DNA from 3 places in the Mesobacillus sp. AQ2 genome. Region 1 is predicted to be linked to each of the others. Evidence: riboswitches for the same ligand, from Rfam matches in the RefSeq annotation. Region 1 holds a riboswitch; each other region holds the start of a gene.
The links. Region 1 has a riboswitch for S-adenosylmethionine ahead of mtnW (2,3-diketo-5-methylthiopentyl-1-phosphate enolase). Riboswitches for the same ligand answer to the same signal wherever they lie in the genome.
Positions count from the first base shown of each region.

Region 1 (10,207 bases):
CACAGCTGCTTCATGGAAAAAAACTCTGGCCTTCTGTGCTTCTTCTTCGGCTGTGCCATCCAAATTGGCCAGATCGTATCCGGTTGTCCATAGTTCAGGAAGGACCATGATATCTGGATTATGAGAACTTGCCCGGTCAATCATAAGGGATGCAGCAGCGTAGTTTTTTTCAGGGTTTCCGAATGCTATATCCATCTGCAAGCATGCAATCTTGAATTTCATATAAAGTCACCGCCATAGTTTCTGAAAATTATATCTTTACAAGTTACTATTTACGTTATATCATTTGTGACTAGAATTTCAAATTAAAAAATTTAAAATTAATAAATAATTAAGCAGGTGAGAGAATGGAGTTCGAACAATCTGAGTTATTGAAAAGCCTGCCCAGACAATTTTTTGCTTCGCTCGTGCAAAAGGTGGGCACATATACCGAAAAAGGGGCTGATGTCATCAATCTCGGACAGGGGAATCCTGACCAGCCTACCCCGGAACATATTGTGGACACATTAAAAACAGCTGCCGAAAATCCTCTGAACCATAAGTATTCACCATTCCGTGGATTTCGGTATTTAAAAGAAGCGGCAGCTGAGTTTTATAAAAGGGAATATGGCGTCGATCTTGATCCTGAAGAGGAAATTGCCATCTTGTTTGGCGGCAAGGCTGGACTGGTCGAAATTCCTCAATGCTTGTTGAACCCTGGAGACTCGATCCTTGTTCCAGATCCTGGCTATCCTGACTACTGGTCAGGAGTCGAGCTGGCAAGGGCAGAAATGATAAAAATGCCGCTGAGAGAAGAAAATGGCTTCCTTCCTGACTACACCGAGTTAGGCTCCGAAGAACTCGCCCAGGCGAAATTGATGTTCTTGAATTATCCTAATAATCCCACTGGAGCGATTGCGGATCAAGCATTCTTTGACCAGACAATCGATCTTGCACAAAAACATAATATATGTGTTGTCCACGATTTTGCTTATGGGGCGGTTGGCTTTGACGGAAAACGCCCATATAGCTTTCTGCAGTCAAAGGGTTCCAAGGATATAGGCATCGAGATTTATACTTTATCGAAGACGTATAATATGGCCGGATGGCGAGTGGGTTTTGCAGCTGGCAACAAGAGTGTGATTGCTGCAATTAATTTACTCCAGGACCATATGTACGTCAGTTTGTTTGGTGCGATCCAGGAGGCTGCTGCCGAAGCGTTGCTTGGATCACAGGAATGTGTAGCAGAATTGAATGACTTGTATGAATCAAGAAGAAACATACTCATTGACGGTTTGACAGGTATTGGCTGGAAGGTCACTGCACCCAAAGGGTCTTTTTTTGCCTGGCTTAAGATACCCGAAGGATTCACCTCATCCGTTGATTTTGCTGACTTTCTTCTGGAAAAAGCCCATATTGCCGTTGCACCTGGAATTGGGTTTGGCGAGTATGGTGAAGGCTATGTTCGGGTAGGCTTGCTCACTTCTGAAAAGAGATTGAAGGAAGCAGTCAGCAGAATCGAAAGCTTAGGAATTTTCAAAAAAGATATTGACAATGATTTGTGAACCTGACATAATCCTAATTAATAAATTCACTTTAACCAATTAAATAACTTAATTAAATTATTTTCTTATCAAGAGCAGGCGGAGGGACGAGCCCGATGAAGCCCGGCAACCGATCCAGCATAATGCTGGGCACGGTGCTAATTCTTGCAGCGAAAGCTGAAAGATAAGAAGAGTTTAGTGAACGTCCTAACCTCTTCTTTGTGAAGAGGTTTTTTTAATGCTTTTTACAATTTGATTGGCTCCAGTGCCCAGCCCTCGAGACGCTTGGCTAGCTGCGGCTCCTAACTCCTCGAGACGTTTCGGTCCTGCCAATGAAGTCAAAGAACGACTTCACTGTCAGGCCCTCCAACGCTTGTCGGAGTTGGGCAGTCGCCTTCGCTTTTCGAATTATCTAGTGTCGCCTCCTGGAAACTCCGAAACTTCAACTCCGCCGGCAGAAGCAAAAAGCGCTTCTTTATCGGAGTCTCCAGTTTCTGCGTTTCTGGGCAGTCAGCTATACTTTTCGATTTCGATACTGGGCAATGAATTCAAAGAACGGCTTCACTGCCTGGCCCTCCAGCGCTTGTCGGAGCTGGATAAGGCGCTATCGATTTTCTAACTGAAAGGAATTGATTTTCATGAGTGAAATTACAGCAACTTACATAGTCCATGACGCTAAGCATAACCCAGAGAAAAAAGCAGAGGGAATAGCACTTGGTTTGACAGTAGGATCCTGGACAGATTTGCCGGAATTGGACCAAAAACAATTAAAAAAGCATAAGGGAAGAGTGGTTTCGGTCGAAGGCAGTGGCCTGGACGCAAATTCTGATACCGTGGCGACCATTAAGATCGCTTATCCGGCTATCAATTTTTCTCCAGACTTGCCGGCAATTCTTACAACGGTTTTTGGCAAGCTATCGCTCGACGGAAAAATAAAGCTGGTCGATCTCGAATTCGGAGATCAATTGAAAAAAACTTTTCCAGGTCCCCGATTCGGGATTGAAGGAATCCGCAATAAGCTGGGTGTTTATGACAGGCCATTGCTGATGAGTATCTTCAAAGGAGTGATCGGCCGCGACCTTCCATTCCTGTTAAAACAATTGAAAGAACAAAGTCTTGGCGGAGTCGACCTGATCAAGGATGACGAAATCTTGTTTGAAAATGAGCTTGCTCCTTTTGAAAAACGAATCATGTCAGGAAAACAGGTCCTTGAAGAAGTCTATCAAACTACCGGTCACAGAACGCTTTATGCTGCCAATCTGACGGGCAGAACGACCCAGCTGAAAGACAAGGCGAGAAAAGCAGCTGAGTTGGGAGCGGACGCATTGCTGTTCAATGTTTTTGCCTACGGACTTGATGTACTGCAGGAGCTAAGGGAAGATGATGAGATTGGCATTCCGATCATGGCGCATCCCGCGGTAAGCGGTGCGTTTACAGCAGCGGATGAATATGGTTTTTCCCATTCTTTGCTGCTCGGGAAGCTTCTACGCTATGCTGGTGCAGATTTCTCCCTGTTTCCATCTCCTTATGGCAGTGTCGCCCTTGAAAAACAGCAGGCTCTTTCGATCGCTGAGGCATTGACTGCCGAGGACCAATTCAAGAGAACATTCCCTGTCCCATCCGCTGGTATCCATCCGGGAATGGTTCCCCTTCTTATCGAGGATTTCGGACTGGATTCGATCATCAATGCTGGCGGCGGTGTTCATGGACATCCCGGGGGAGCACAGGGAGGCGGAAAAGCTTTCAGGCAGGCGATCGACACAGTGCTTAAAGGTAAAACGCTCGAGGAAGGTGCTCATGAATTCAATGAGTTGAGGGCAGCAATCGAACTTTGGGGTTTGGCTAAGGCGGTGGCAAAATGAGCCACCCAGTCATTTTCTGTGACTTTGATGGTACAGTGACCGAAAAGGATAACATTATAGCCATCATGAACCGGTTTGCTCCAGATGGGTGGGAAGAACTGAAGGAAGGAGTGCTGAATCGTACGATTTCCATCAGGGAAGGAGTCGGGAAAATGTTCTCCCTCCTTCCAGTCAGCCTGAAGGAGGAAATAATAGAGTTTGCCTTGAAAAATGCGAGAATTCGTCCCGGGTTCCAGGATTTCCTTGATTTTGCGAGAGAGGAGGGGATTCCTGTCTATATTGTCAGCGGCGGGATTGACTTTTTCATTGAACCGATCATCAAATCATTCGGGCCGATTGAAGGCATTTTTTGCAATGGCTCAGATTTCTCAGGTGAATCAATAAAAATTGAATGGCCAAACAGCTGTGATGATCAATGTTCAAATGATTGCGGTTGTTGCAAGCCAACCATCATGAGGAATCTGGATCAGGACGGAATCTATAAAATCGTCATCGGTGATTCCGTGACCGACCTCGAAGCAGCCAAACAGGCAGATTATGTGTTTGCGAGAGATTATTTAAAAGATAAATGCGAAGAATGGAAGATTCCATATACACCTTTTGAGACATTCCATGATTGTATTGAAGCTCTTAAAATTCAGACAGGGGTGAGAGGATGAGCATTTTAGAATCAAAATGGGAAGAGCTGGCTGATGTGAAAGCCGAATTAGCAGAGCGGGATTGGTTCATGGGAACAAGCGGGAACCTGGCGATTAAAGTGGAGAGCGACCCGGTGCAATTCCTTGTGACAGCAAGCGGGAAAGATAAGCGGAAGCGGACGGATGAGGACTTCTTACTTGTTGACCAATATGGTCGGCCGGCAGAGGAAACACACTTAAAGCCTTCTGCTGAAACCCTCCTTCATGTGGAGGTCTATAAGAAGACCAATGCAGGCTGCAGCCTGCATGTCCATACCATTGACAATAATGTGATTTCCGAGGTGTATGGTGACAGGGGGGAGGTTCAATTCAAAGGACAAGAATTGATTAAGGCATTTGATCTTTGGGAGGAAGATGCTGTTCTCAAAATTCCCATTATTCCAAATTATGCTCATATCCCAACGCTTGCTAAGGCATTTTCCGAACACGTAAAAGGGGATACTGGAGCCGTTCTGATTCGCAATCATGGTGTTACCGTCTGGGGCAGAAGTGCCTTCGAAGCCAAGAAAATCCTCGAAGCGACGGAGTTTTTGTTCCGTTATCAATTGAGACTGCTCGAGCATAAACCATTCCAGCTGTTCAAAGTAGTTTAAATGAATTATTAAAATTATTTACAAAGCGACTTAAATAAAGGAGAGATTCAGATGGCATACATTGTTAAGCAGAACACACAGGAAAGAATCATTGAGGAACAACAGGTAGAAGCATTCCTGAATTCACAGGAAGTCATTTATGAAAAATGGGAGATCAATAAGCTGCCAGCTAGCCTTCAGGAAAAATTCCTGTTATCTGATGAAGAAAAGCAGCAGATCCTTGATGTATTCAAGGCTGAAATCGATGATATTTCAGCGCGTCGCGGTTATAAAGCACAGGATGTCATTTCGCTGTCAGATCATACACCAAATCTTGACCAGCTGCTTGCGAATTTCAAGCAGGAGCACCACCATACAGATGATGAAGTAAGGTTCATTGTCAGCGGGCATGGTGTATTCGTTATACAGGGAAAAGACGGTGAATTCTTTGAAGTATTCCTGAATCCGGGGGATTTAATCTCTGTTCCTGAAAATATCCGCCACTACTTTACGCTTCAGGAAGACCGCCAGGTGGTAGCAGTCAGGATTTTCGTTACCACTGAGGGCTGGGTGCCGATTTACGAAAATGATAAAGTAAGCCAGTCACAATAAGAAGTCGCAAACTTTGTCGAAGAAAAAAATTTCGGGAATGAAAATTGTCTTATTTTGCGATTCTATTTACATTCATCAAAGCATTTGCAATAATTCTTCAAGTAATCTATTTATTTTATTAAGCAATTAAAGTAGTAGAGGAGATTTTAGAAGTGTATCAAACGCAAAATGCTTTATTGAAAGAAATTGATCGCGTCCGGGAATTGATGATCACTGCTGCACTGGAAACTGGATATACAAGTAATGAAACAGTGCGACACAGCCAGGAACTTGACACCTTGATTTATGAATATCAGGCATTGTGCAAGGAGACAGAAGTGCAACGGCAAAAAACAAAAATCCTCTTCAGACAGATAATCTTGCTTACCAAGAAACAATATATTTTGTCACATGCTTAAATGTTCAGATTAAAAGCCACTGCTGGCCCATGGCGGTGGCTATTATATTTAGGCAATTCCCCCCCTTATAAGCATCTAAGTATATCTCCGTTCAAGGAAATCCACTAATAACATTGACAGAACCAAAAATATGTAACAATTTGCTCAAAATTTCACGATAATATGACTTTGTGTGATTTTTATCATATTTTTATAAGCTTATTTTATATATTTTTAACATAGAAAGGTTTATATCATCAAATTCAATTTACCCCAACATCATGTTGATTTCAGCGGATTACCATTTTATCGATTTGGTTCAATGATCGATGCTCATCCAAGTTTTTTCAACCTCAAATTTTACTATCAATATCATCTTTGTTTTTCACTTTTTTAATTGTTGGTACTATGCTTGTAATGCGATTCATATATCGTACTACAAAGCATTTTATTTTTATAAGGCCTTGAAAGGATGTTTCCTCATAGAGAGAAGAAATCTGTCAACATGGCCGTTTTATAAATAGTTGTTTTCTGAAGTACTCGTTCTTTCTAATCACGATTGACGATACAGAAGAGTGAAGGACCTAATATTGTCCCTCTCTTTCAAGAAGAACGGCCTATATAGGAAAACAGCTAAAAGTAACCGCTTACAATTTAATAGTTTTTCAATCCAAGGAGGGGAAAAGAGAGTATGCACATTGTCGTATGTGTCAAGCAAGTGCCCGATACTAAGATCATTAAAATCAATCCCAAGACGAATACTCTGGACAGAAGGAGTGCACCTGCGATATTGAATCCTTATGATGCCCATGCTGTACAGGAAGCGGTCAAAATCAGGGATAAAACAGGTGGAACGATTTCTGTTTTGTCCATGGGACCGCCACAGGCAGTTGCCGTCATCAAGAAAAGCGTTGAAATTGGCGCGGACCAGGGTTACTTGATCTCTGACAGAGCGTTCGCGGGTGCGGATACACTTGCTACAAGCTATGCTCTTTCCAAAGCGCTCGAAAAAATTTCAAAGAATAACCCGATTGACCTTGTCATCTGCGGAAAGCACGCAATTGATGGCGACACAGGACAAGTAGGACCGGGTATCGCCCGTCGTCTTGATATACCGCCAATCACAAATGTTATAGAAGTTTCAGAGGTTAATAAGGATGAAAAATATGTTCATATCAAACGGAAGCAAATCGATGGTTATGAGGTACTTCAATCGCAGCTTCCTTGTTTGCTGACAGTTGAAAAAGAGATTAATGACATCGAATATGCACCGATGCCTAACATGATCAAGGCTGCACGCTATGAACCTGTAATATGGTCAGTGAATGACCTCGAGGATGTGGATAAAACACAGCTTGGCTTAAAGGGATCTCCAACCATCGTAGGCAAGATGTTCAGCCCTCCTAAACTGGAAGGCGGAAAAAGACTGGAAGGAAACCCGGATTCTCAAGTAGAACAGCTGATGGGAGTCTTGCTGGAACGAAAAGATTTATTGAAATTAAATACAGCCAACTCTTGATTCCGAATTTGAAGGGGGAATAAAAGGATGCAAGAAAACCAGGGAGTCTGGGTATTCATTGAAGTAAATGACGGAAAAATCGAAGGTGTTTCGCTGGAATTACTGGGTGCCGGCAGAAAGCTTGCAGACAAGCTGGAGGTTCCGCTTGCTGGTGTGATGCTCGGCGAAGGTGTTATGCCTTTGGCAAACGAAGTGATTTATGCTGGGGCAGACCAGGTATATGTGGTCGATCATCCAGTCCTGAAAGATTACCGGACTGAGTCGTTTATGAAAGGTGTTTGTATACTCGCAGAAAAATATAAACCCGAGATTTTCCTTTATGGTGCGACACCAAATGGAAAGGACCTGGCCAGTGCAGTTGCAACTGATTTAAGCACAGGGTTGACTGCAGATACGACAATGCTTGACGTTGATGTGGAGAAAAGGCTGCTCGAGGCAAGCCGTCCGGCATTTGGCGGAAATATCATGGCCACGATCCTTTGCAAAAAACACCGGCCGCAAATGGCGACCGTAAGACCGAAAGTCATGAAGGCCCTGGAAGCTGATACAGGCCGAAAGGGAGTCATCATTGAGGAAGAGCTGGAGCTTAGGGAAGAGGATATGCGCACAAAAGTGCTTAAAATTGTGAAGGACGTAACAAAAAAGGCAAGCCTGGCGGAAGCTCATGTCATCGTGGCAGGTGGAAAAGGAATGGGCGATATCCAGGGATTCCAGCTGATTCATGAACTGGCCGAAGTCATCGGCGCAAGCGTCGGAGGAACAAGGGATGTTGTTGAAGCAGGCTGGCTTAAGCATGAACAGCAGGTCGGGCAGACGGGAGAGACCGTCACACCAAAAATTTACTTTGCAATCGGGATATCTGGAGCGATCCAGCATGTGGAGGGCATGAAAAACTCCGAATTGATCATCGCAATCAACAAAGACCCGAATGCACCGATTTTCGATGTCGCCACATACGGCATAGTGGGTGATGCATTGGAAATTATTCCAAAGCTGATCAAACAGTTCAAAGAGCTCAGCAAAGAGAAGGGCGGGGAAATGAGCTATGTCTGAAAAATTTGATGTAATCGTCGTAGGAGCCGGCCCTGCTGGAACATCATGTGCCTACAACTGTGCAAAAAACGGATTGAAAACATTGTTGATTGAACGTGGGGAATATCCAGGCTCAAAGAACGTTATGGGAGGAGTTCTTTACCGTAAACAGATGGAAGACATCATTCCCGAGTTCTGGAAGGAAGCACCGCTGGAAAGACCAGTCGTTGAACAGCGGTTCTGGATGATGGATAAAGAATCAGTTGTCCAGTTTGGTTACAAAGGTCTCGAATGGGCGGTCGAACCATATAATAACTTTACAGTACTGCGGGCACATTTTGACCAATGGTTCGCACAGAAAGCTGTCGAACAAGGGGTATTATTGATAAATGAAACAGTTGTTACGGAATGTATCGTTGAAAACGGTAAAGTGATAGGCGTAAGGACCGATCGTCCAGATGGAGAAGTGTTTGCAGATGTTGTCGTGCTGGCAGACGGGGTTAATTCCCTGCTTTCCAAGCAGCTGGGCTTCCATAGGGAATTCCGGCCTGACGAGGTGGCCCTGACGGTGATGGAAGTCATCAATCTTCCGAAGGACAAAATCAATGAACGCTTCAATCTTGAAGGAAATCATGGAACGACTATTGAGATTTTCGGGGATTCTACACAAGGCAATCTGGGCACTGCCTTCCTTTATACGAACAAAGAAAGCTTGAATATCGGGGTAGGAACGACACTTTCAAGTATGATCAAAGCAAAGCTTAAGCCATATGAGCTGCTGGATTATCTGAAAAAGCATCCAATGGTCCGTCCATATCTGGAGGGAGGAGAATCGGCGGAATATCTCGCCCACTTGATTCCTGAGGGTGGATTCCATTCTGTTCCGAGAGTTGCCGGAAACGGGGTGCTTGTCGTAGGGGATGCTGCCCAGCTTGTCAATGCAATTCACCGTGAGGGTTCCAATATGGCGATGGCTTCGGGACAAATGGCTGCAGAAGCGATCGTTGAGGCCAAGAAAGATGGCGACTTCAGTGAGCGCAGCCTGAATCGCTATAAGGAAGCATTATTTGGAAGTTTCATCATTAAAGACCTTGAAAAGTATAAGGATGCGGCACATACCTTCGAGACATACCCGCAATATTTCAAGGAATATCTGCCAATGATGAACAAAGCGATGAGCAAATTCTTTACAGTGGATGGGACACCAAAGAGAGAGAAGCAAAAAGAAATCATGCGAAGTGTAACGGCCGAAAAAGGAACCTTTAAGGTAATGCAAGATATCTATCGTGCCTGGAAGGCGGTGAAATAATGTCAACAACAAACATCGAGGAAAAACAATTTCTTTTAAGGTTTAAGTGTGACACGAAATCGCATCTTACCGTACTTGACCATGACGTCTGCATGACACAGTGCCCTGATAAACTTTGCACCGTATTCTGCCCGGCTGAGGTTTATAAATGGGAAGGAAAAAGGATGCAGGTAGGCTATGAAGGCTGCCATGAATGCGGCAGCTGCCGGATCGGCTGCCCGTACCAGAACATCAAATGGGAATATCCAAAAGGCGGCCACGGAATCGTATTCAGGCTCGCGTGATATAGAATAAGTAAAAGCTGGCGATTGAACTTTCATGGTCGCCAGCTTTTTGCTTTTTTATTTGGCTTGGGTACTTAGGGAACTTTGAAGAAGAGAAAGGAATATTGGTAATCAAAGTATTGGTATTGTCATTCAATAGGGGGAGGGATACCAGTTTACAAAATTAATCTTATAGAAATGTTCTATATTCATCATATGTAAGTTAATTCACAAGTGGGTACAAAAAAGAGTGAAGCTAAAGGAGGTAAAGATTTAGAGGGGAGATCAGCTGATTTTTTCTTGATGACGCATTAAGTGAAGTTCATCGTTGCGGATTTCTTTTTCTAATTTCCGCGCTTCAAACATGGCATCATCAAACCGATCAAACTTTTCCGAAGCATATACGGGTTTGCTGGCATCATAGATTCCGGAAGAGTCTG
Region 1 covers NZ_CP126080.1:1,608,748-1,618,954, forward strand. Annotated here, with positions in the region: gene QNH36_RS07915 (carbon-nitrogen family hydrolase) at 1-222, opposite strand, end outside; gene QNH36_RS07920 (pyridoxal phosphate-dependent aminotransferase) at 348-1,544, shown strand; SAM riboswitch class I at 1,607-1,714, shown strand; gene mtnW (2,3-diketo-5-methylthiopentyl-1-phosphate enolase) at 2,162-3,385, shown strand; gene QNH36_RS07930 (2-hydroxy-3-keto-5-methylthiopentenyl-1-phosphate phosphatase) at 3,382-4,044, shown strand; gene QNH36_RS07935 (methylthioribulose 1-phosphate dehydratase) at 4,041-4,676, shown strand; gene QNH36_RS07940 (1,2-dihydroxy-3-keto-5-methylthiopentene dioxygenase) at 4,728-5,267, shown strand; gene QNH36_RS07945 (aspartyl-phosphate phosphatase Spo0E family protein) at 5,420-5,665, shown strand; gene QNH36_RS07950 (electron transfer flavoprotein subunit beta/FixA family protein) at 6,336-7,163, shown strand; gene QNH36_RS07955 (electron transfer flavoprotein subunit alpha/FixB family protein) at 7,191-8,216, shown strand; gene QNH36_RS07960 (FAD-dependent oxidoreductase) at 8,209-9,504, shown strand; gene QNH36_RS07965 (ferredoxin family protein) at 9,504-9,788, shown strand; gene QNH36_RS07970 (hypothetical protein) at 10,053-10,207, opposite strand, start outside.

Region 2 (10,207 bases), 670 kb from region 1:
CCAGGTGTCCACTGTCTTGAATTGCTTGCGCCAGTATATGCCTGAAGCCATGCCGAACGCAATTCCAAGCACAACGCTGATGCTGAAAGTGAAGATAACAAACGGAATGTCCATCAGCTCACGGTTCCATAAATCGGAAAAGCGAGCTGCCGGGAAAGCCAGCCAATAGGACAGTGTCAGCGCGATAAACGATATGATTCCAAGGGTGAGTCCCCATAAAATCTGGCGCGTGGCAGTTGTCATATGCGTTTCACCTCGATATTCCCGACGATCATCGAGGTGAAGATTTTCACCTTTTGCCCGGCCTCTTCGTAACCAGGGGTCTGCACGTACAGACTTTGGTTCAGCACCCTGCCTTCCTGGTGTCCGAAAACTTCGGCAGAGCCAACAATCGATGAATGGCGGAGAGTGACTTCCACATCATATGGCACATATACCTTTACATTTCCGATGATATTCCGGATGAAAATTACCGTCTCGCCTTTTGGCAGCACCGTCATGCTCAAGTCGATCACGCTGTCGCCAATTGCGGTCTGGATGTTGACATCATCCCACTCATACACATGTGAGGGTGTTTCCTGATGTCCAAACAAGCGATTTTTAAAAAGCGGCGGTTTCTCAATCACCATTTCCTTGCTGACTTCCTTTTCAGGCTTCTGTAAAACTGGCGTAATCAGTTCAGGCTTCTTTTTTGATTGGATATATTGATATACCAGATAGATCAGTACCGCCAACAGGAAAAACCTGAAGGTCATCATGCTGAAAACGCTGCTCAGGAAAAAGAATAATCCCGCCCAGAACAGCACCTTTCCTGATTTTTTCGGCATTAAAGAGCGTCCAAAGTAAATCATCGCTCCACTTGCCAGAAGGGAGAAAATCAGCCCTTCGTTGAAAAAAGAAACTTCCAGCAAAAGGAGGATCACTCCGGTAATCACAATCCAGCTGACATAATCATTTTTCATCTTGTTCAACACGGTGTTTTCCCCCTTCCTTTTTAAATATTTGGGATTAAGTTTACTGTGGAATGAAGTTGAAGTTCAATAGAGGTGATATCCAAAAGGCGCAGCTGCCTGCGCCTTTATAGAATACCATGTTTTGCCTATTAAATAGTATGGGTTTCTTTATTTTTGAACTCTTTTTCGAGCTGGGCAATCCTTGCGTCAATCGTATTACGGTGATAGTTGCTGTTCACCTTTTCTTCTAATTGATCAAGATAGGCTTCCATATCCGTGAACCTAGAATAGGCTTTGTCGGAGCCATCGCTGTGGTCAAGCACCTGGTCCATCCGGTAATTGGCACGAGTAACATTCTCACGGCCCATCAATTCGAGTCGTCGGATGTGCATATCCTTCAATTTATGCTTCATGTCTTCATATTTATGTTCGAGCTCCACCTGCTGCTTGCCTGCATTTTCCATCGCTTCCTTCAGTCGGGCTGAGCGTTCTTCATATTGAACCTGTTCCCTGCTGGCGAACTCCTGAAGTTCCGCTTCCCCCGCTCTCATCGCGATTTCCGTCTGATGTCTCCGTTTGTCTGCCATTTCAATTGCCTGCTGGTATTCCCGGGCAAACTGTTCCTTAAGCTGGCCCTGGCGTTCAAGCAGCTTCGCGACCTTTTCAGTCTCCGCTTCACATTCACGAAGATACTGGTTCAACAGTGCAATCGGGTTCTTTCTTTCCTTCTGGTCAAGTGCCTCATGAAGATCTGCCATTACAGTGTTTTTGATTCTTGTTAATAGATTAGCCATTTACAATCTCTCCTTTTTTTTCGCATATAGTAGTGTTTCAGCAGCCTAGTTGTTTTTCATTTCTGCCCATTGCTTCTCGAAGTTGACAAATGGATCGTTTGCTTCTTTCATTGCTACTTCTTTTTTGTCCCAGTTCTTGTATACAAGGTAAAGGACGTAAGCTGCTGCGATTCCCAGGATTGCTGGCACATTTGAAGCTGCAGCCATCAAGATGATGAACCCGGCTATTCCCCAGCCGATTTTTCCGGCTGTCGAGTGAGCCTTTAAAAATTGCTTTACGACAAAGTAAAGCACCAGCAAGCTCACGCCGAGACCCACAAGCGGACCAAGGTTTGACATCAGTACCATTGCAGCGATGAAGCCGGCAAACAGTAAACCAAATTTTTTCATGTTCAATTCCTCCTTATCTCTTATGTACTCATCTTACCTTTGCCGTAAAAAATCCATAACGTGCCTGAGCTTGATTTTCAGGTAGGTCCTGAGGCTTAGCACCATACCGGACCGGTCGTCACTCTTGCGTTTTCCTCTCATAAAAATACCCCGGTGACAGCTTCACCGGGGTATTTCTTCCGTTCCTTATTTTGTGATGAACATCTGAGTCCAATAGTGTCCATAATCCCCGCCTGCAGCATGCCCGACACCAATGTGGGTGTATGCAGGGCTAAGGATATTTTTGCGATGTCCAGGGCTGTTCATCCATGATTGGACTACTTCGTGGGGGGTCCTCTGCCCCGCTGCTATATTTTCAGCCGCGCTCCTGTGGTTGACTCCAAAATTCCTCATCATGGTGAATGGACTGCCGTATGTAGGGCTTGTATGGGAAAAGTAACTTTTATCTCTCATTTCTGCAGATTTGTAACGCGCAACCCTTGAAAGCTGCCAGTCAGCTGCCACTGGCTTAAGTCCATTCTTCGCCCGCTCGTGGTTCGTCAACTGGATGACCTGGCTTTCAATACTCTTTGCGGCGCTTAAATTAGGGATATTGACTCGCTGGCCAGGATAAATCAATCTAGGATTCTTGAATTGCTGGTTAGCACCGATAAGTTCCGAAAGGCCAACCTTGAACCTGACCGAAATTTTCCATAAAGAGTCCCCATTCTGAACCGTATAGACTTGTTGCGCGAATGATGCGGTCGGAATAGCCATACTCATTAAAACAAGGGCCAATATGATTTTTTTTACCATCTTCACTCCTCCTCAACTGATAGGATGAGAAGATTTGATAAAAATATACAGTTGAATATTGAACTAACAAGAAAACATCACTTTAACAATGCATATAGTTTTATCAAGGGAGGAATGAGGATTATGGGATATCTATGGGTTATGACGATCGGTTATGTCATTTGTCTCGGCCTGCTTGGCGGTACTTTAATGTTTTTCATTACCTCTGCTTTTGATTTCGATGATGCAAGCCGGATTGATTTACTGGATACTAAAGAGAAAGAATAGCAAAAGCTGGCTGCTAAATTGATGCAGCCAGCTTTTGCCGTTTGAAACAGGGAAAAGGGCATCGCGGAATCGTAAATTGTCATTTTCAGAGACAGTAAAAAAAGCTGCCAATGGCAGCCTTTTCTATCGATTAAAAATCACGTGTGTTGTCAAAACGAGTGTTAGCCGGGTTGTCCGATGTTAGAGGTGCATCAACCGGGTTGGTCGTTCTTGTTCCATCCAAACCAGTGGTTGTTGTACCATCATTCAGGCCGACTCTGTTCTCTTCACGCTCGACGACTACAAGGATTTTGCCTTCTTTTACATAGCCTTCGTAACGTTCTGCTTCATCTTCCGGAATACCCATTCCGATTAATGCTCCGGCCAATCCGCCGGCACCTGCGCCTACTGCAGCACCAGTAAGTGTCGCAGCAATCGGGCCTGCAGCTACGATTGGGCCGATTCCAGGAATCGCTAGGGCTCCGATGCCTGCCAGTAATCCTGTAAGGCCGCCTAATATACCGCCTGTTGCCGCACCTGCAGCAAGACCTTCCTCAGTCTTTGTACCGGTTGCTTCGTTGACGTGATCAATCTCATCGTCGTTTTTACTAATAACAGAGATATCATCGGTATTGTACCCTTGCCTTTTCAGGTCCTCTACGGCCTGGATTGCGTCTTGCTCGTTATCATATACTCCAACAAGATGTTTTTCATGTTCAAACATATTAAAAGCCTCCTTTAGACGAGTAGTCCTTTTTAAAGATACCCGCATACAGGATGTGTAAACCTGATGTCGAAGGATTATTGACTGTGTGTATAGACGGATACGGTCTTGTTCAAGACCGAAGAAACTTGTGTCAGGTTCTCAGCCGTCAAGGTCAATTCCCTGACCGTCTCTCCCTGATTCTCAAACCCTGCTGCCATTTCGGCAATCCCGGCTGCATTTGTTTGTAAAATGACATTCGTTTCATTATTCATCGTCAACAATTTATCTGTCTGCTGATTCAAATCTGCAGTGTACTGGCTGATGGTGCCAATTTCCTTCTGGATGGACAGAATCCCATCCCGCATCTCATTATATTGCATTTCAACATTACCGAATAACTTGCTGCCCTTTTGTACTTCCATGCTTCCGCCAGACATGACATCCACCATCTGTTTAATGTCACTGCGGACAACCTCGATTGTATCCTGGATTTGCCGGGATGCATGCAGCGATTGCTCTGCCAATAATCGCACTTCACCGGCTACGACAGCAAAACCCTTCCCTTGTTCCCCTGCGCGTGCAGCTTCGATTGCCGCGTTTAATGCCAGCAGATTTGTTTGGTTGGCAATTCCAGAAATGATACTGACGATCTCTTCGATTTTATTCGTCTTTTCAGCCAGTGATTCAGCATCCCTGGCAGCCTGCCTCGTAATCTGATCCATCCGTCCCACCTGTGTGCTCGTTTCACTGATGAACGTCTGGCCTTGTTCACTTTTAACAGCATTGGTCGTGGACATTGTTTCAATCCGATTCGATAGTTCAGCAATCTCGCTGATTCTTTGCACCATATTATCAACAATATCACTCAGCACTGCCGAATGGCCCTGCTGCTGTTCAGCACCTGCAGAGACTTGAAGAATGGAAGCTTTTATTCTCTCGCTTTCATTTTCATGGACCTGTGAATTCTCGAATAGCTTTCTTGCAGAGTCGTGCAAAACCCGGGTATTGTCCTGGCATTGGGCTACGAGCAGCCTTAATTGACTGATCATCGCATCAAAATGGGAGGTCAGCTTCCCAATCTCGTCACTTGAATCACTTGCCAGTTCCACCGCCAGATCACCCTGAACAATTCTCTGTGTCGCTTGTGTGAGGCGATCGATGGGCTTGAATACCCTTTTGAATAAAATAATGATGAAAACAAGGCACCCTATTGAAATTAGTGAACCCGCAATGGCTGTCGAATACATACTCCTGGATACCAGTTCGGCTGGATCAGAGTCTACTTTGAATGAATTCAGCAAGTAAAAATTGTATAACGTCGAAATGGCATAAGCAAAGAATAACAAGCCAAAAAAAGCAAACACCTTTGTTTTCAACGAAAGGTCCCGCATACTATCCACTCCTGTAAAATCCCCAGCGCGAACACTGGGGATGAATGATCTTTCTATCATAATATCGGCATTTCCAGAAAATTTTCCATCCTATTCAACAGCTTTAGCCAGCGCAGCTTCAAATTGTGAAACGATATCCTCTCCGTGCTCAATTCCGACCGAAATCCTCACCAGACGATAAGTGATGCCAAGTTCTTCCTGCGCCTCAGGAGGGAGTGCGCGATGGGAGGTTTTCAGCGGATGGGAGACGGTGGTTTCGACGCCCGCAAGTGTCGGAACGATTTTTACCCAGCCAAGCGATTTGAAAAACTGGGCAGGATCCACATGCTCCGCCAGCTCAATTGATACGATAGCCCCAAATCCTTGTTCAGCTTCTGCGAATGGATAGTATACCTTTGCGATATTCTTATTTTCACGAAGACATTCGGCAAGCAATCTGGCATTCTCCGATTGTGCTTTCATTCTCAAGGCAAGCGTCTTCAAGCCTCTGCAGGTCAGCCACGCTTCAAATGGACTCAGATTCGCCCCAAGGTTGACGATTCTCGCGCGTGCTTCGGCAATCAGTTCTTTCCTGCCAACAATGACGCCTGAAGTGACATCGCTATGCCCGCCAATATATTTTGTCGCACTGTGGACAACCAGATCGGCACCGCCTTCATATGGACGCACATGGAGCGGAGTGGCAAACGTATTATCAACTAATACAACGAGTTTTTTAATCTTTGCCAGCTCGATGACTTCATCCAGCTTTTCAACGCGAAGCAGCGGATTCGTGATCGACTCTGTGTATAGAAGCTTTGTATTATGCTTGATGGCGTTTGTGACATTGCCCAAATCCGAGAACGGCACGAACGTTGTTTCAATCCCGAAGCGCTCAAGCTCTGCTTTTAGCATATGGAAGCTACCTCCATACACATCGTCCGCCGCAACAATATGGTCCCCACTCTTCACAACTGCCAGGACACCTGCCAAAATTGCAGCCAATCCAGATGAAGCCGCCACACCATCCTCTGCATGCTCAAGAGCCGCTACCGCTTGCCCGAGTTCATCCGTATTCGGATTGCCGACCCTGGAGTACAAATAATTGCCCTCACCCTGATAAAAACCCTCCAATTCATCAAGATCATTGAAGGTAAAAGCCGACGTCTGGTAAATCGGTGTTGCCTTGCTTTTAATACCCTGCTGCTTAGTATGTACAGAGTGAAGCACTTCCGTTTCAAATCTGTTGTTCGTCATTTCATCCACCTGCTTTTAAAAAATATAAAAACCTCTCCAAATAAGGAGAGGTTCCAATTGCTAAGCCTCTCTTATCTTCAGAAATCGTTCTTCAGGAATTAGCACCTTTCAATGAAAAAAGAAGGTTGCCGGGCTTCGCAGGGCCTGTCCCTCCGCCGCTCTGGATAAGAGTTATTGATTTAAAATAATTAATATTAGCAGAAGTATATCAATATCGCTGTAAATTCGTCAATGAACGATTTTCTAAAGATTTGTGAAGTCAATCTTCTGGATCACTGTCAAGCAAATCCCATGGTGTGATGACACCGATTGGCTTTCCGTGGCGGTCGCCTGTTTCCGTGATAATGACCGCCTGGAGCTTCTTGCCCCTCGTATGGTAACGCTCGAATAATTCCTCAATATGGTATAAAGATGCTTCCTCATCCACAAACGTCACGAAATAATTTTTCCCCTTGGTCAGCAATTCTTTCACCCGCACATCTTCAAAGTGAACGACACTGTCGGAAAAATGCTTCGCCATCCACTGGATGATCTCTGTTGAAGTCAGCAGTGCAACATATTTATCATCCTTGTCATAGACCGGGAATCTCGTAAAATCAAACTTGTTGATGACCTTAAGCACATCTTTTAGATAAGCATCCTCATAATAATAAAACACAGGACTGGTCGCGATTGATAATGCCGTCTGCGGCTTCTCGAACTCCTTCGCGATTTCCTCAATCCGCTCGACTACCTCGATATGCGGCTCGGCAATATAATAATCCGCATTCACCCGTTCATGGACAATCGCATTCCGCAGCTTGGCAAACTGATGCAGCTCACTTTTATACTTGCGGACCAATGAATGATTCTTATAGCCAGAGTACAGCAGCTCGACAAACGCATCGCTGTCCGTCCCCTTCACCATTTCCTTCAGCGCTTTATGGATCCGGTTAAAAGCCGTTTCAAACTTGCCGGATTGTTCTTTATGCTTTACCTCTTGATTTTCTGAAGACGCCTGAGAAGCAGAAGCTTTTTGCGATTTTTCATTGCCTGTGTTTTGGTTTTTTGCTTCGTCACTGCTTTGATTTGTTCCATTTGTGCTGTTCTGATTCATTGTTTTAGCGTTACTTTTTGTTTTTTTGCTGTTGTTTTGATCCGTTGTTTTACCGTTTTCTTGAGTTGCTGCTTTGCCGTTGTTCTGTTTTGTTGTTTTAGCGTTATCTTGGGTAGTTGCTTTGCCGTTGTTCTGTTTTGTTGTTTTAGTGTTATCTTGAGTCGTTATTTTGCTGTTTCTCTTTTTTGATGGTTTACCATTATTCTGATCGATTACTTTGCTTCTATCCTGCTTTGTTATTTTGCTGGAATCTTTTTTCGGCAGATCGTCAACGTTCTCTTCGGCACGCTTGAGGCGGTTATCGTCAACTGCCGGTCTTGGATTGGTTCGAAGATATGAATTGTTGCCGGTTTTCTTATTCTTGTTTCTATTGTGTTGATTTTTCCTTTTTTTCGACGTTGTCTGTTGCTTATTGGATCTATGTTTAACCTGAATTTCGTTAGCCAAAATGGTCCCTCCGTTGTTTCGAATCACTTCCCTACTCATTACCCCAAAACACGCATTTACTAATCATGGATATATAATGTAGAATTTCCAGATGACTTTTAAGTTTGATACAATAAGTATAGTACATACAATGCAATTAGAAAGTAGATTTTTATAGAAAAGGGTTTGATATTTAGTGGCAGCAACAAAGAAAAAAAGAGTCATAAAAGAGGTCACACAGCTTGTGACAATTACAATCGGGGCGATTATCGCTGCATTCGGGCTTGATATGTTCCTCGTCCCCAACGCCATCCTTGACGGAGGTGTCATCGGCCTTTCGATTATCGCAGCGGAATTGACCAACGTCTCGATGAGTATTTTCCTGATCCTGTTCAATCTGCCTTTCCTTTATATCGGATACAAGAGGATGGGTATGAAATTCACGCTTCGGACGCTGTACGGTGTCATTATTTTATCCGTAACGACAGCGTATTTCCATCACTTCGACCGGGTGACGGATGATTTATTTTTGGCCACCATCATCGGTGCCGTCATCCTCGGAACCGGCGTCGGCCTCGTCATCCGCGCTGGCGGGGCGCTTGACGGCACCGAAATCATCGCAATCCTTGTCAGCAAGAAGCGCACTGTGTCCGTTGGGCAGATCGTCATGATCATGAACTTGTTCATCTTCCTTTTGGCCGCCTTGCTCGTGTTCAGTTGGGAAACAGCCATGTACTCGATCATCACCTATTTTATCGCCTTTAAGATGATTGACGTCGTCGTTGAGGGTATGGAAGAGTTAAAATCGGTCACAATCATTTCCGATGTCCCGGAAGAAATCGCCGAAGCCCTTCTGAAGCAATTAGGACGCGGCATGACCTATATCCAGGGCCAGGGCGTTTTTTCAAGCGAACCAAAGAAAATCATCTATACGATCGTCAGCCGGATTGAATTGTCCACCCTGCGCTCGGTGGTTGATGATATCGATCCGAACGCGCTCGTCGCAATCGAGAATGTAGCCGACGTATCGGGGAGTAATTTTGATAAGGGCAGCGGGCATTAAAAAATGCAGACTTGGTCGAATAATCCATGAATGTGGTCGAATAAATTAAAAATCCGCCAAATTATTTTAAAATGTGGTCGAATTAACTCCAAAAGTGGTCGAATTATTTATTTTTTCGCCAATAAAATTTCTAAAAGAGCTCAATCCTGATATAAAAAATGCCCCTGAGAGGAAATTGCAGGGGCATTTTACTGTTAATCAATCGGATTATTGAATTTTTTCTCTTTCTGGCCGGTTGTAAACTCGACTAGCTCTTCTGGTGTGTTATTGCCTTTTTTCTTATTGTTGTTACGCTGGGCGTTTCCGTTGCCTAGCTTTTGCTTACCCATGCTTCTTCGCTCCTTTTAATGGATTCAAGGTGTAGTATGGATTTTTTCGCTGGCGTTTATTCCAAGTTCGGGTGCACGGCGGACCCTGGTTGCCTGTTCGTAGGCATAGGCAAGCTTGATCAGCAGCGGCTCGCTGAAGGCTGTGCCCGTGAAAGTAATTCCCACCGGTTCTCCTTCTTCCGTGTAATCAGTTGGTACCGTAACCGACGGATAGCCCGCCTTAGAGCCGATCGTCGAGCCGTCCATAGGGAAAAGCACCACATCTGCTCCGTATTCCTTCAGGGCATAGTCAATTCCCTGTTCCCTGGCCATATACAGATTGTACTCGAGTTCTTCGAGGTACTCTGCCTCCGTTAAAGTACCGCTTGTGGCTTCTGATTCCAGCAGCACTTCCTGGCCGTACTTCAACGTTTTCTCACCATGCTCATAATTAAAGGCAATGACATCCGCGAGCGTCTTGATTGGGATATTCAGTCCCTTTAAATAAGCATTCAGATCAGCCTTGAATTCATAGCTTAAAACATTGTGTCCCCACTTCGCTTTTGCTGCTGGGATTGCAGCTTCAATAACCTCAGCGCCAAGTTCCTCCAATTTTTCAAGCGCTTTTTGAAAAATTTGTTCCTGTTCCTTAGTCCATTTACCAATATACTCTTCCCTGGCAACTGCAATCTTTGTGCCTTTTAATGCTTTTTTATCGAAAAGAGAGTCATGGTTGAATTCAACTAAACTTACCATTGTTGCCTGGTCTTGCGGATCCTGCCCGGCAATCGCTTCTAAAAGAT
Region 2 covers NZ_CP126080.1:943,652-953,858, reverse strand. Annotated here, with positions in the region: gene QNH36_RS04715 (sensor histidine kinase) at 1-243, opposite strand, end outside; gene liaF (cell wall-active antibiotics response protein LiaF) at 240-974, opposite strand; gene QNH36_RS04705 (PspA/IM30 family protein) at 1,103-1,747, opposite strand; gene QNH36_RS04700 (lmo0954 family membrane protein) at 1,793-2,137, opposite strand; gene safA (SafA/ExsA family spore coat assembly protein) at 2,324-2,932, opposite strand; gene QNH36_RS04690 (hypothetical protein) at 3,056-3,199, shown strand; gene QNH36_RS04685 (YflT domain-containing protein) at 3,330-3,902, opposite strand; gene QNH36_RS04680 (methyl-accepting chemotaxis protein) at 3,980-5,275, opposite strand; gene QNH36_RS04675 (trans-sulfuration enzyme family protein) at 5,366-6,511, opposite strand; SAM riboswitch class I at 6,580-6,682, opposite strand; gene QNH36_RS04670 (CBS domain-containing protein) at 6,771-8,054, opposite strand; gene QNH36_RS04665 (YitT family protein) at 8,230-9,096, shown strand; gene QNH36_RS04660 (hypothetical protein) at 9,291-9,425, opposite strand; gene QNH36_RS04655 (amidase family protein) at 9,450-10,207, opposite strand, start outside.
Region 2: it holds a riboswitch for S-adenosylmethionine, as region 1 does, so the genes downstream of both, QNH36_RS04675 (trans-sulfuration enzyme family protein) here and mtnW (2,3-diketo-5-methylthiopentyl-1-phosphate enolase) in region 1, are expected to answer to the same signal.

Region 3 (10,207 bases), 2.1 Mb from region 1:
GGAATTTCCGATGCGGCAATCGAGCTGTGTGCTGGTCGGCATTTTCAACAAAATGCCGCAACCTCCCAAACAAAGCTTCTTCATTTTCATAATAGAAACAGAAGTTCAAATCGCCACCTTCGCGGTCCTCTTCCTGGTCGATGAAATAATCCAGGAGTATGTGCAGTCCTTGTATGTATGGAAAATAACCATTGCGGATGCTATCTGCGTATTCCGGTTTGAAATCATCGCGAAGCGCGTAGGATACGAGACAAAAGATGCCGAGCGTCGATCCGGTGCAGGCTGAGAATTCGTACCATTCCATGTCGGGAATATTTTCACGATGGCCATCGAACCATGTTTGCAATCTCGGCACACGCTCTTTCACCTCGACATGCTTATGTATCTGCAAATCGCAATAATAATCACACAGTTCAACCAGATGCTTCTTAATACCCTGATAATGATCAAGCCCGGCAAGGACTTCGCGGCAAACGGTCACCAGCTCGATCAGATACCCGCCATCATTCTGGTCTTCCCGCTCGCGATAATAATTTTTCAACTGGTTGTCCAGGCTGAGAGCATCTGCCATCGACTCATGCAGTGCGGCAAAATCCACTGGATCCAGCGAGGTGCTGCGGTCACATAGATTATCGAGATAATCGCTGATCGTCTGGTACGCCACAATGAACCGGATGGCCTCTTTATATTGTTTTTTAGCGGTCAGGCTCATAATAGAGCCGCCCTCACAATGGAAAGTCTTGAGCTCGATGCTGGCCAATGCCTGCCTCCTGAGTTCAGGATTCGGGATTTCCTCTGCCCTGCTTTTCCAGTATGCCAGCTCTCGATGTACCTGTGGCAGGACTTTTCTGTACACCCGGTACATCAAACTGATGGGCATTGATGGGATCATCATGCTGCGGCTTCACCCTTTCTCTTTCTAATAAATATATCCAATCGCCTTCAGCTGGCTCATGACAAAATCATTCGCATAGTCAAAAACCTCTTCGCGTTCAGGTTCATTGAAGACTTCATGGTAGCATTTCGGCCATTCTTTATATCGTTTCTCTGAAAGCGGGGCATTGTTGAACCATTCTTTAACCGCTCGCTTATCGACTATCTTATCATCTCCGCCCTGCAGAAGCAGTGTCGGTACGTCCTGGACTTTATCCATATTATCGAACGCAAGCCCCATGGCCGCTGCCAGCTCGCGGTACCAGCGCACCGATACCTTGGTAATATATAATGAATCATTCGCGTCGACTGCCCTGACATCCTCATTCCTGGTTGCCATATCTACAGACAGGCCCGATGAGATCCTGAATGTCGGTAAAATGACATTCAGGCCGTGCGAGAGCATATCCAGCATTTTTGATGGATACTTCACCAATCCGAGGCATGGAGATGATAGTATCAATCCGGCAAGTTCGACACGTTCCTCCTGCAGCAAGCGGATGGCAATAAGTCCACCCATGCTGTGGCCCAGCAAAAACACTGGGAGGTCAAAGTCATAAGCTGCCTCTATCCACTCTTTCACTTCCAAAATATATTCATCAAAGGAATCAATATGGCCACGGTTTGCTCTTGTGGTCATGCCCTGTCCTGGCAGGTCACCCATTATGACATGAAAACCGGATGAACGCCAGGCCTCAATCAGCCAGCCATACCGGCGATGATGCTCCTGCGCACCATGAATCATGACAATCACAGCCTTAGCATCCCCATCAGCTTCCCATTTCCACATGACCATTCCCCCACTCAAATACTTTTTCTTTCTTTAAAAGAACTATAATATATAATTAGCGAAAAATAAAAACGAAAGCATTATAAAATTACAGGAGTGTGCACAAATGATTTATCCTTACAATGGCAAAACACCTAAAATAGCAGATTCCGCTTTTATCGCGGATTATGTAACAATTACAGGAGATGTTGAAATCGGTGAGGAATCGAGTGTCTGGTTCAATACCTCGATCCGCGGCGATGTCGCCCCGACGATCATTGGCAATAAAGTGAACATCCAGGACAATTCGGTCCTGCATCAAAGTCCGAATAACCCTTTAATCCTCGAAGACGAGGTGACCGTCGGACATCAGGTCGTCCTCCACAGCTGCATCATCAGGAAAAAGGCCCTTATTGGGATGGGGTCAATCATTCTTGATGAAGCTGAAATCGGCGAAGGCGCTTTTATTGGTGCCGGCAGCCTCGTTCCTCAGGGTAAGAAGATCCCGCCCAATACACTGGCTTTCGGACGACCGGCAAAAGTCATCCGTGAATTGAACGAAGACGATATCCGGGATATGGAACGCATTTCCAGAGAATATGCCGAAAAAGGGCAATACTATAAAAGTTTGCAGAACAAAGATGAATGATCTGCTAAAAAAACTCCCTCACCAGTCCGATACTAAATAATATAATATACCCTATTATTTTTGAAATATGCGGACGGGGTGATGGATGTGGACAAACTGTATTTACCTCTTGCAGCAATTATCCCTTTGCTGCTCATGTTTTATCTATTGATTCGAAAACAAAATAGCATGATGAAATCCATCCTGATGTTCCTGTTTGTTTTCACCTCAATCGTTGGTGCTTTCCTCCTCGAGAACCTTCAGGCTTCACATGTAGCCCTGGCCGTACAATCGGTGAAAGACTGGCTGGATGAGCCTGAACCCAGAACAGAAAGGGCACCTGCTGTCCAGGAAGAGAGCGAACCTAAAATCATACCGACTAAAAAGCAGGTACTCCTGGAGGCACCAATCATATGGCAAATGCCTGAGCTCCCTCGAGGATGTGAGGTAACAAGCCTGGCCATGCTCCTCATGCATCAGGGTGTAAAAGTGGACAAGCTGACACTCGCCAGCGAAGTCAGGAAAAACCCGGCTGAGTACCGCCTCGATAATGGAAAAGTCTTTTTTGGAGACCCGAATGAGGGCTTTGTCGGCAATATGTACACATACACAGAACCAGGGCTCGGAGTCTATCATAAACCAATTGCTGAACTGGCAGAAAAGTATCTTCCCGGCAAAATAAAAGATCTTACGGGCGCAGGATTCCAGGATATTAAATCGCACCTGTCAGATGGCAGGCCAGTTTGGGTGATCATTAACACCGAATACAAAAAGCTGGACGACAGCTTTTTCCAGACATGGTACACGCCTGGCGGGCCTGTTAAAATTACAACGAAGGAACATTCTGTCCTGATTACCGGGTATGATGAAAACTTCGTCTATTTCAATGATCCTTTATCAAATGAAAAAAATAAAAAAGCACCCATTAAGGATTTCGCAGAATCCTGGGTGCAGATGGGAAGGCAGGCCATCACCTACCTTCCCTAATTTTTAAGATTGTAATACTTTTTGAGCCTCATACTCCTTCTGGAAGGAGTATTTTTTTTCGACATACACATCATGCCACATCATGAACATCAGAACTGTCCAGATTTTACGGCTGTTATCCGCCTTGTTCTGGCAGTGTTCATCCAATAGTCTTAAAACGTAAGACTTATTGATAAGATGTTCTGTGTTGCTTTCCTTGATAATGTTCTTTGCCCACTCGTTCATTTCATTCTTAAGCCAGTGTCTGATTGGCACCGGGAAGCCGAGTTTCTTGCGGGTAAGCACGTGGTCAGGGACCACTCCTTCTGCCGCTTTTCGCAAAATATACTTCGTTGTATTATTCGCTGTCTTCAGGCTTGTCGGAATCTTTGAAGCTGTTTCAAAAACAACCTTATCCAGGAATGGTACGCGAAGCTCCAAAGAATGAGCCATCGTCATCTTATCTGCTTTCAATAAAATATCGCCGCGCATCCATGTGTGGATGTCGATGTATTGCATTGTATCAACCGGATCATAGCCTCTGCTTTCACGATATAAAGGCTTCGTGACATCCCTGTAATCGTACTGGCCGTTATAAACATGCAGCAGTTCGCTCTTCTCTTTTTCCGTGAACATCTTCGCGTTTCCGATATAACGCTCCTCCATTGGAGTCACGCCGCGCTCGATGAAGCTCTTGCCTCTCATACCCTCTGGCATCATTTTGGAAATGCCCTTAAGCATCGCCTTCCCTACTCCGGGAATTTTATTGAATACCTCGAGGTCTTGCGGTTCGCGGTAAATATTATAGCCCCCGAACAATTCATCGGCACCTTCACCGGAAAGGACTACCGTTACATGCTTCCTTGCCTCACGGGCAACGAAATACAAAGGTATGGCTGCCGGATCAGCAAGCGGGTCATCCATATGCCACATGATTTTAGGAAGTTCATCCATGTATTCCTGCGGGCTGATCACATAGCTGATATTTTCAACACCGAGTCGATCAGCCGTTTCCTTGGCGACGTCAATCTCGCTGAAGCCATTCTGTTCAAATCCGACAGAGAATGTTTTGATTCCAGGATGGTATTGCTTCGCAATCGACGCAATGATAGAAGAATCAATCCCGCCGGAAAGGAAAGAACCAACCGGCACATCACTGCGCATGTGGATTTTCACCGATTCGAACAGGACATCCCTGATCTCCTTCGTGAATTCATCCTCAGATTTTTGGATTGGCGAGAAGCTCGCTTTCCAATAACGCTTGATTTCCATAGGTGAACCGATTTTCTTTGTAAAATAATGCCCTGGCTCAAGCTTGTAGATGCCTTCAGACATTGTATTAGGTTCTGGGACAAATTGATAAGTTAAATAGTGCTGCAGTGCCTTATAATCAATCACATCATTCTGCAGCGCAAGCAAAATGCTTTTCTTTTCAGAACCGAAGAATGTGCGATTTTCATCTTCAAAATAGAAGAATGGCTTGATGCCGAAATGGTCACGTGCACCGTAAAGGACTTGTTCCTGCTTATCCCAGATGACAAATGCGAACATTCCGCGCAGCTTGTCTACAGCCTGCTCCTTAAGGTGGCTGTATAGGGCAATGATGACTTCAGTATCAGAGTGCGTTTCGAAAGTCAGTCCTTCTTCAATCAACTCTTCACGAAGTTCGAGATAGTTGTAGATTTCCCCGTTAAAAATGATCCAATAGCGTTCATTTTCATAAGTCAATGGCTGATGGCCAGCCTCAAGGTCGATGATGCTCAGACGGCGGAAGCCGAACTGGATATGCTCATCATAGAAATACCCATCATCATCAGGCCCGCGGTGGGTGATGATGTCATTCATATTTTTGAACAGCTGCTTATCATCGCTGCTGAATTCCTGTGCATTTTCATGTACACAACCGATAAAGCCACACATTATGTACTTCACCTTCTCCATTTCAGAAAAAATTTATTGTGATTTTCCAGTAATTTTACTTCCAAAAAACATACCATCTAATACTACCATTAAACGCAAAATTTTTGCAGTAAAATCTGAGGGAAATTTAAGGTAATACTTTATTTTACACCTTTTGGACCAGGTGCAAACCTTGAAAATATCTGGCGCTCCCTAATTAGACGGCAAATAATAAAGGGAGTTACATATTTCTATGCAACTCCCGTTGTTCCTTTTTATTTACCTTGAGCCTGAGTGCGGAGTGCCTCTGCCTTGTCTGTACGCTCCCATGGAAGGTCAACGTCAGAACGGCCGAAGTGTCCGTATGCAGCTGTCTGCTTGTAGATTGGCTTGCGCAGGTCAAGCATGTTGATGATTCCAGCTGGACGAAGGTCGAAGTTGTTTTCAACAACATCGATCAATACATCTTCGCTTACCTTGCCTGTTCCGAACGTATCGATTGAGATAGATACCGGACGGGCAACACCGATTGCGTAAGCAAGCTGAACTTCAACTTTTTCAGCAAGGCCTGCAGCGACGATGTTTTTCGCAACATAACGCGCAGCGTATGCAGCTGAACGGTCAACTTTTGTAGGATCCTTACCAGAGAATGCGCCTCCGCCGTGGCGAGCGTATCCGCCGTAAGTATCAACGATGATTTTGCGGCCAGTAAGACCTGCGTCACCCTGTGGTCCGCCGATTACGAAACGGCCAGTTGGGTTGATGAAGTATTTTGTGTTTTCATCGATCAGCTCTGCCGGTACGACAGGGTTGATGACATGTTCTTTAAGATTGCGCTGGATTTGCTCAAGCGAAACTTCAGGATGGTGCTGTGTTGAGATAACGATTGTGTCGATGCGGACTGGCTTGTCATTCTCATCGTATTCTACCGTTACCTGAGTTTTTCCGTCCGGACGAAGATATGGAAGGATTTCTTCCTTGCGCACTTCAGTCAGGCGGCGGGAAATTTTGTGCGCCAATGAAATCGGAAGCGGCATAAGCTCTTTCGTTTCATTACATGCAAAACCGAACATCAAGCCCTGGTCGCCAGCTCCGATTGCTTCGATTTCTGCATCGGACATTTGTCCTTCACGTGCTTCAAGAGCCTGGTCAACACCCATCGCGATGTCTGCAGACTGCTCGTCAATGGAAGTTAACACTGCGCAAGTTTCAGCGTCAAAGCCGTACTTCGCGCGAGTATAGCCAATTTCCTTGACAGTTTCACGTACGATTTTAGGAATATCTACGTATGTAGATGTTGTGATTTCGCCTGCAACTAGTACAAGGCCAGTTGTAACTGATGTTTCAGCAGCAACACGTGCGTTAGCATCTTTAGCAAGGATCGCATCCAAAATCGCGTCAGAAATCTGGTCGCAAATTTTATCCGGATGGCCTTCTGTTACTGATTCAGAAGTGAACAAACGGCGTTTGTTTGACATCTGAGTTCCTCCCTCATGTATAAAAATTGATCGAGGCTGTCCCAATACAAACCTCGGTTTGATACGGTACTCATTCCCTATGTAGTATGAAATAAACGCTGAGTTTTTATTAGAAAAATTTGTTTAAGATTCATGGTGAATTTCTTTTTTTCCTAATTTTCACCCACGGGAGCAATGACACCAAAGAAGGCAGTCCAGTTGCATTTCTATGCATCGGACAGAAAAAAGCAATATAAAAAACCTCTCCAATTGTGAGGAAAGGTTTTAGCTTTAACCGCGCCTTTCGCTCTTATCGTTCAAGGGCAATTCCCTTGCGTCAGGTTAGCACCTTTGCCCGGAAAAGATCAGCTGATTCTTAGGCTGTTTTTCTCGTTTGCAGGTTGCTGGGTTTCATTGGGCCTGTCCCTCCACCAGCTCGGGATAAGAGAGTATCCGTTCAAATCAAAATCATAACGAACCTGTCTGGCCATGTCAATCATTTTCTCGACAAAAATGTCGATTGTTGTTGAAACCATTTCTTTAAAATAGGCTCTGTTAAAGCCCAATGTTGTTTTTACACCTGTTGATTGTAGTGGAAGGCGCGTAGGCTCCTCCGAAAATGCTAGCGCATTTTCATCGTGCGTGGGCAGGTTCAGGGAAGTTTCTCAATGTCCTGCGGGCGCAGCTGGTTAGGTGAGACCCCGCAGGAGCAAAGCGACGAGGAGGCTCAGCGCCAGCCAAGAAGAATTTGGTCTTTGAAAAAGCTGGCACTTGAGCTTTTTCATAATTCTTCCCCCGCGGAAAGCGAAGCGCCTGGAACAAAAATCAACAGTCTTGTTTAACAGAGCCTTAAAATAAAAAGTTGTCAAACCAACCCATATTACTTGACTATATAAAGAAAGAATTATATAACGCAAGTTAGGTACAAGGTAATTTTTTCATCATTAGTATAGATTAATTGAAGCAATGTGTTATACTATTACCGAGATGTAAACACTTACAAATTATCATTCTTTCAAGAAAAGTGGAAGCGCCTTGACCTGCCGCGGCAAGCATTGGAGGCTGACCAGCGAAGTCGTTTTTTGTCTTCATTGGGCAGACCAAAATCGAAAAGTATAGCCGTCTGCCTAGAAACGCAGAAACTGGAGACTCCGGCAATGAAGCGTTTTTTGCTTCGGCGGGCGGAGTTGAAGTTTCGGAATTTCTAGGAGGCGACACTAGCCAAGCGACTCGAGCGGTCAGGCGCTGGAACTGGATTCTCGAAAGTTGATATACGTATTTTGAATCTATAAAAAAGGAAGGTATCCTCCGATGAACGTTGTAGGAATATCAAATGAACTTTCAGCATTATTAAAAGGAAGCAATGTACAGGTACAGCTATCTGTGCCCCAGCTTGTCGAAAAGGTCCTGAACCGCAACGAAGGGCTTTTGACATCAACTGGAGCAGTAAGAGCGACTACTGGTAAATATACTGGCCGTTCACCTAAAGATAAATTCATTGTCGAAGAAGAATCCGTGAAAGACAAAATTGACTGGGGCTCGGTCAATCAGCCGATCTCCGTGGAATCCTTCACGAAGCTATATAATAAGGTATTGAAGTTCCTTAAAGATAAAGAGGAAGTTTTCGTATTCAAGGGATTCGCCGGCGCGGATAAGAAATACCGCCTGCCAATCCAGGTCATCAATGAATATGCATGGCACAACCTGTTTGCCCATCAATTGTTCATCCGTCCGACTGAGGAAGAGCTTCCTGAGCATGAATCCGAGTTTACGGTCATTTCGGCTCCTACTTTCAAAGCAGATCCAGAGGTTGATGGAACAAACTCAGAAACATTCATCATTGTTTCCTTCGAACAGCGCGTCGTCTTGATCGGCGGAACGGAATATGCGGGCGAAATGAAGAAATCGATTTTCTCCGTGATGAACTATATACTTCCGGAAAATGGAATCCTTTCGATGCACTGCTCAGCGAATGTAGGCCGCGAAGGGGATGTAGCATTGTTCTTCGGACTATCTGGCACAGGCAAAACAACTTTATCTGCTGATAATAATCGCCGTTTGATCGGTGACGATGAGCATGGCTGGTCACCTAATGGTGTGTTCAACATCGAAGGCGGCTGCTATGCGAAATGCATCAACTTGTCCAAGGAAAAAGAACCGCAAATCTTTGATGCAATCCGCTTTGGATCTGTTCTTGAGAACGTCGTAGTCGATGACGAAACACGCGTGGCCGATTATGATGACGGCAGCCTGACAGAAAACACTCGTGCAGCCTATCCGATCCAGGCTATCGAAAACATCGTGGACCCAAGCATAGCGGGGCATCCAAACGCGATCGTATTCCTGACAGCTGACGCTTTCGGAGTCTTGCCTCCAATCGCCAGGCTGACAAAGGAACAAGCAATGTATCACTTCCTGAGCGGATACACTTCGAAGCTTGCTGGAACAGAACGCGGCATCACTTCACCACAGGCAACATTCTCAACATGCTTCGGTTCTCCATTCCTTCCGCTTGCTGCCACAAGGTACGCGGAAATGCTTGGTGAAAAAATCGATGAGCACAACGCAAAGGTATTCCTCGTGAATACAGGATGGACAGGCGGAGAGTATGGAACCGGCAGCCGCATGAAGCTGGCGTACACTCGCGCGATGGTCCAGGCAGCACTTGAAGGCGAACTGAACAACGTCGAAACCGCCAAAGACGAAATCTTTGGCCTCGATATCCCGCTGCACGTACCAGGTGTACCTGACGATGTCCTCCAGCCAGTCAAAACATGGAGTGACAAGGAAGCCTACTACGCAAAAGCAAACGAACTCGCAGACCAGTTCCGTGACAACTTCAAAAAGTTCACAAACGTACCGTCTGAAATCGAAGAAAAAGGCGGACCAACCGTTAAATAAGAATTTGAGTGAGGCCATCTCTGGAAAAGAGATGGCCTTTGATTTTATTATTTTGTTATTCATAAATGGATTCTTATATTGAGCAAAGCCACAATCCCGTTCCCTTGTAGGACAGGGCACCAATAAAGCCCTTTGCTGACCTAAATTCCCGTTCCATCCGAAAACAGGGCACCAATAAAACTCATTGGTGACCTAAAATCCCATTTCATCCGAAAACAGGGCACCAATAGAACCTATTGGTGCCCTAATATCCCGTCTCCTCAGAAAACAGGGCACCAATAAAGATGCACTTTGCATACTTGATTGTTTTTCTAACAGTTAGCACCAGCCCTTTTCAAAAAAAAACAGAGCACAGTATGTGCCCTGCTCAGTTTGTAGAGTTCAAGGAAACTAATTGATACGTAATGGTTGTTTCATTTTCTGTCCACTCGACCTTTGAAATGACTCCTGTTCCAGTCAGGTCGCCTTCGATCGTCTTTTTGACTTCTACTGGAATGTCAATTGGATAAAGCCTGTAGCCTTCCTTTTTCAAAGAGAAGAAGTTGTCTTCGAGCCTTTTTTCGCGGCCTTTTGTCACGATCATTGTATTCAACTCTAATGGCATCCCCATCATTTTTCGCTCCTATTCGCAAGTAACTTCAAATTCATTTTATC
Region 3 covers NZ_CP126080.1:3,737,587-3,747,793, forward strand. Annotated here, with positions in the region: gene QNH36_RS18795 (tetraprenyl-beta-curcumene synthase family protein) at 1-895, opposite strand, end outside; gene QNH36_RS18800 (alpha/beta hydrolase) at 920-1,723, opposite strand; gene QNH36_RS18805 (gamma carbonic anhydrase) at 1,830-2,351, shown strand; gene QNH36_RS18810 (C39 family peptidase) at 2,439-3,317, shown strand; gene asnB (asparagine synthase (glutamine-hydrolyzing)) at 3,321-5,216, opposite strand; gene metK (methionine adenosyltransferase) at 5,471-6,673, opposite strand; SAM riboswitch class I at 6,960-7,100, opposite strand; gene pckA (phosphoenolpyruvate carboxykinase (ATP)) at 7,964-9,553, shown strand; gene QNH36_RS18830 (DUF2584 domain-containing protein) at 9,921-10,163, opposite strand; gene QNH36_RS18835 (alpha/beta hydrolase family protein) at 10,206-10,207, opposite strand, start outside.
Region 3: it holds a riboswitch for S-adenosylmethionine, as region 1 does, so the genes downstream of both, metK (methionine adenosyltransferase) here and mtnW (2,3-diketo-5-methylthiopentyl-1-phosphate enolase) in region 1, are expected to answer to the same signal.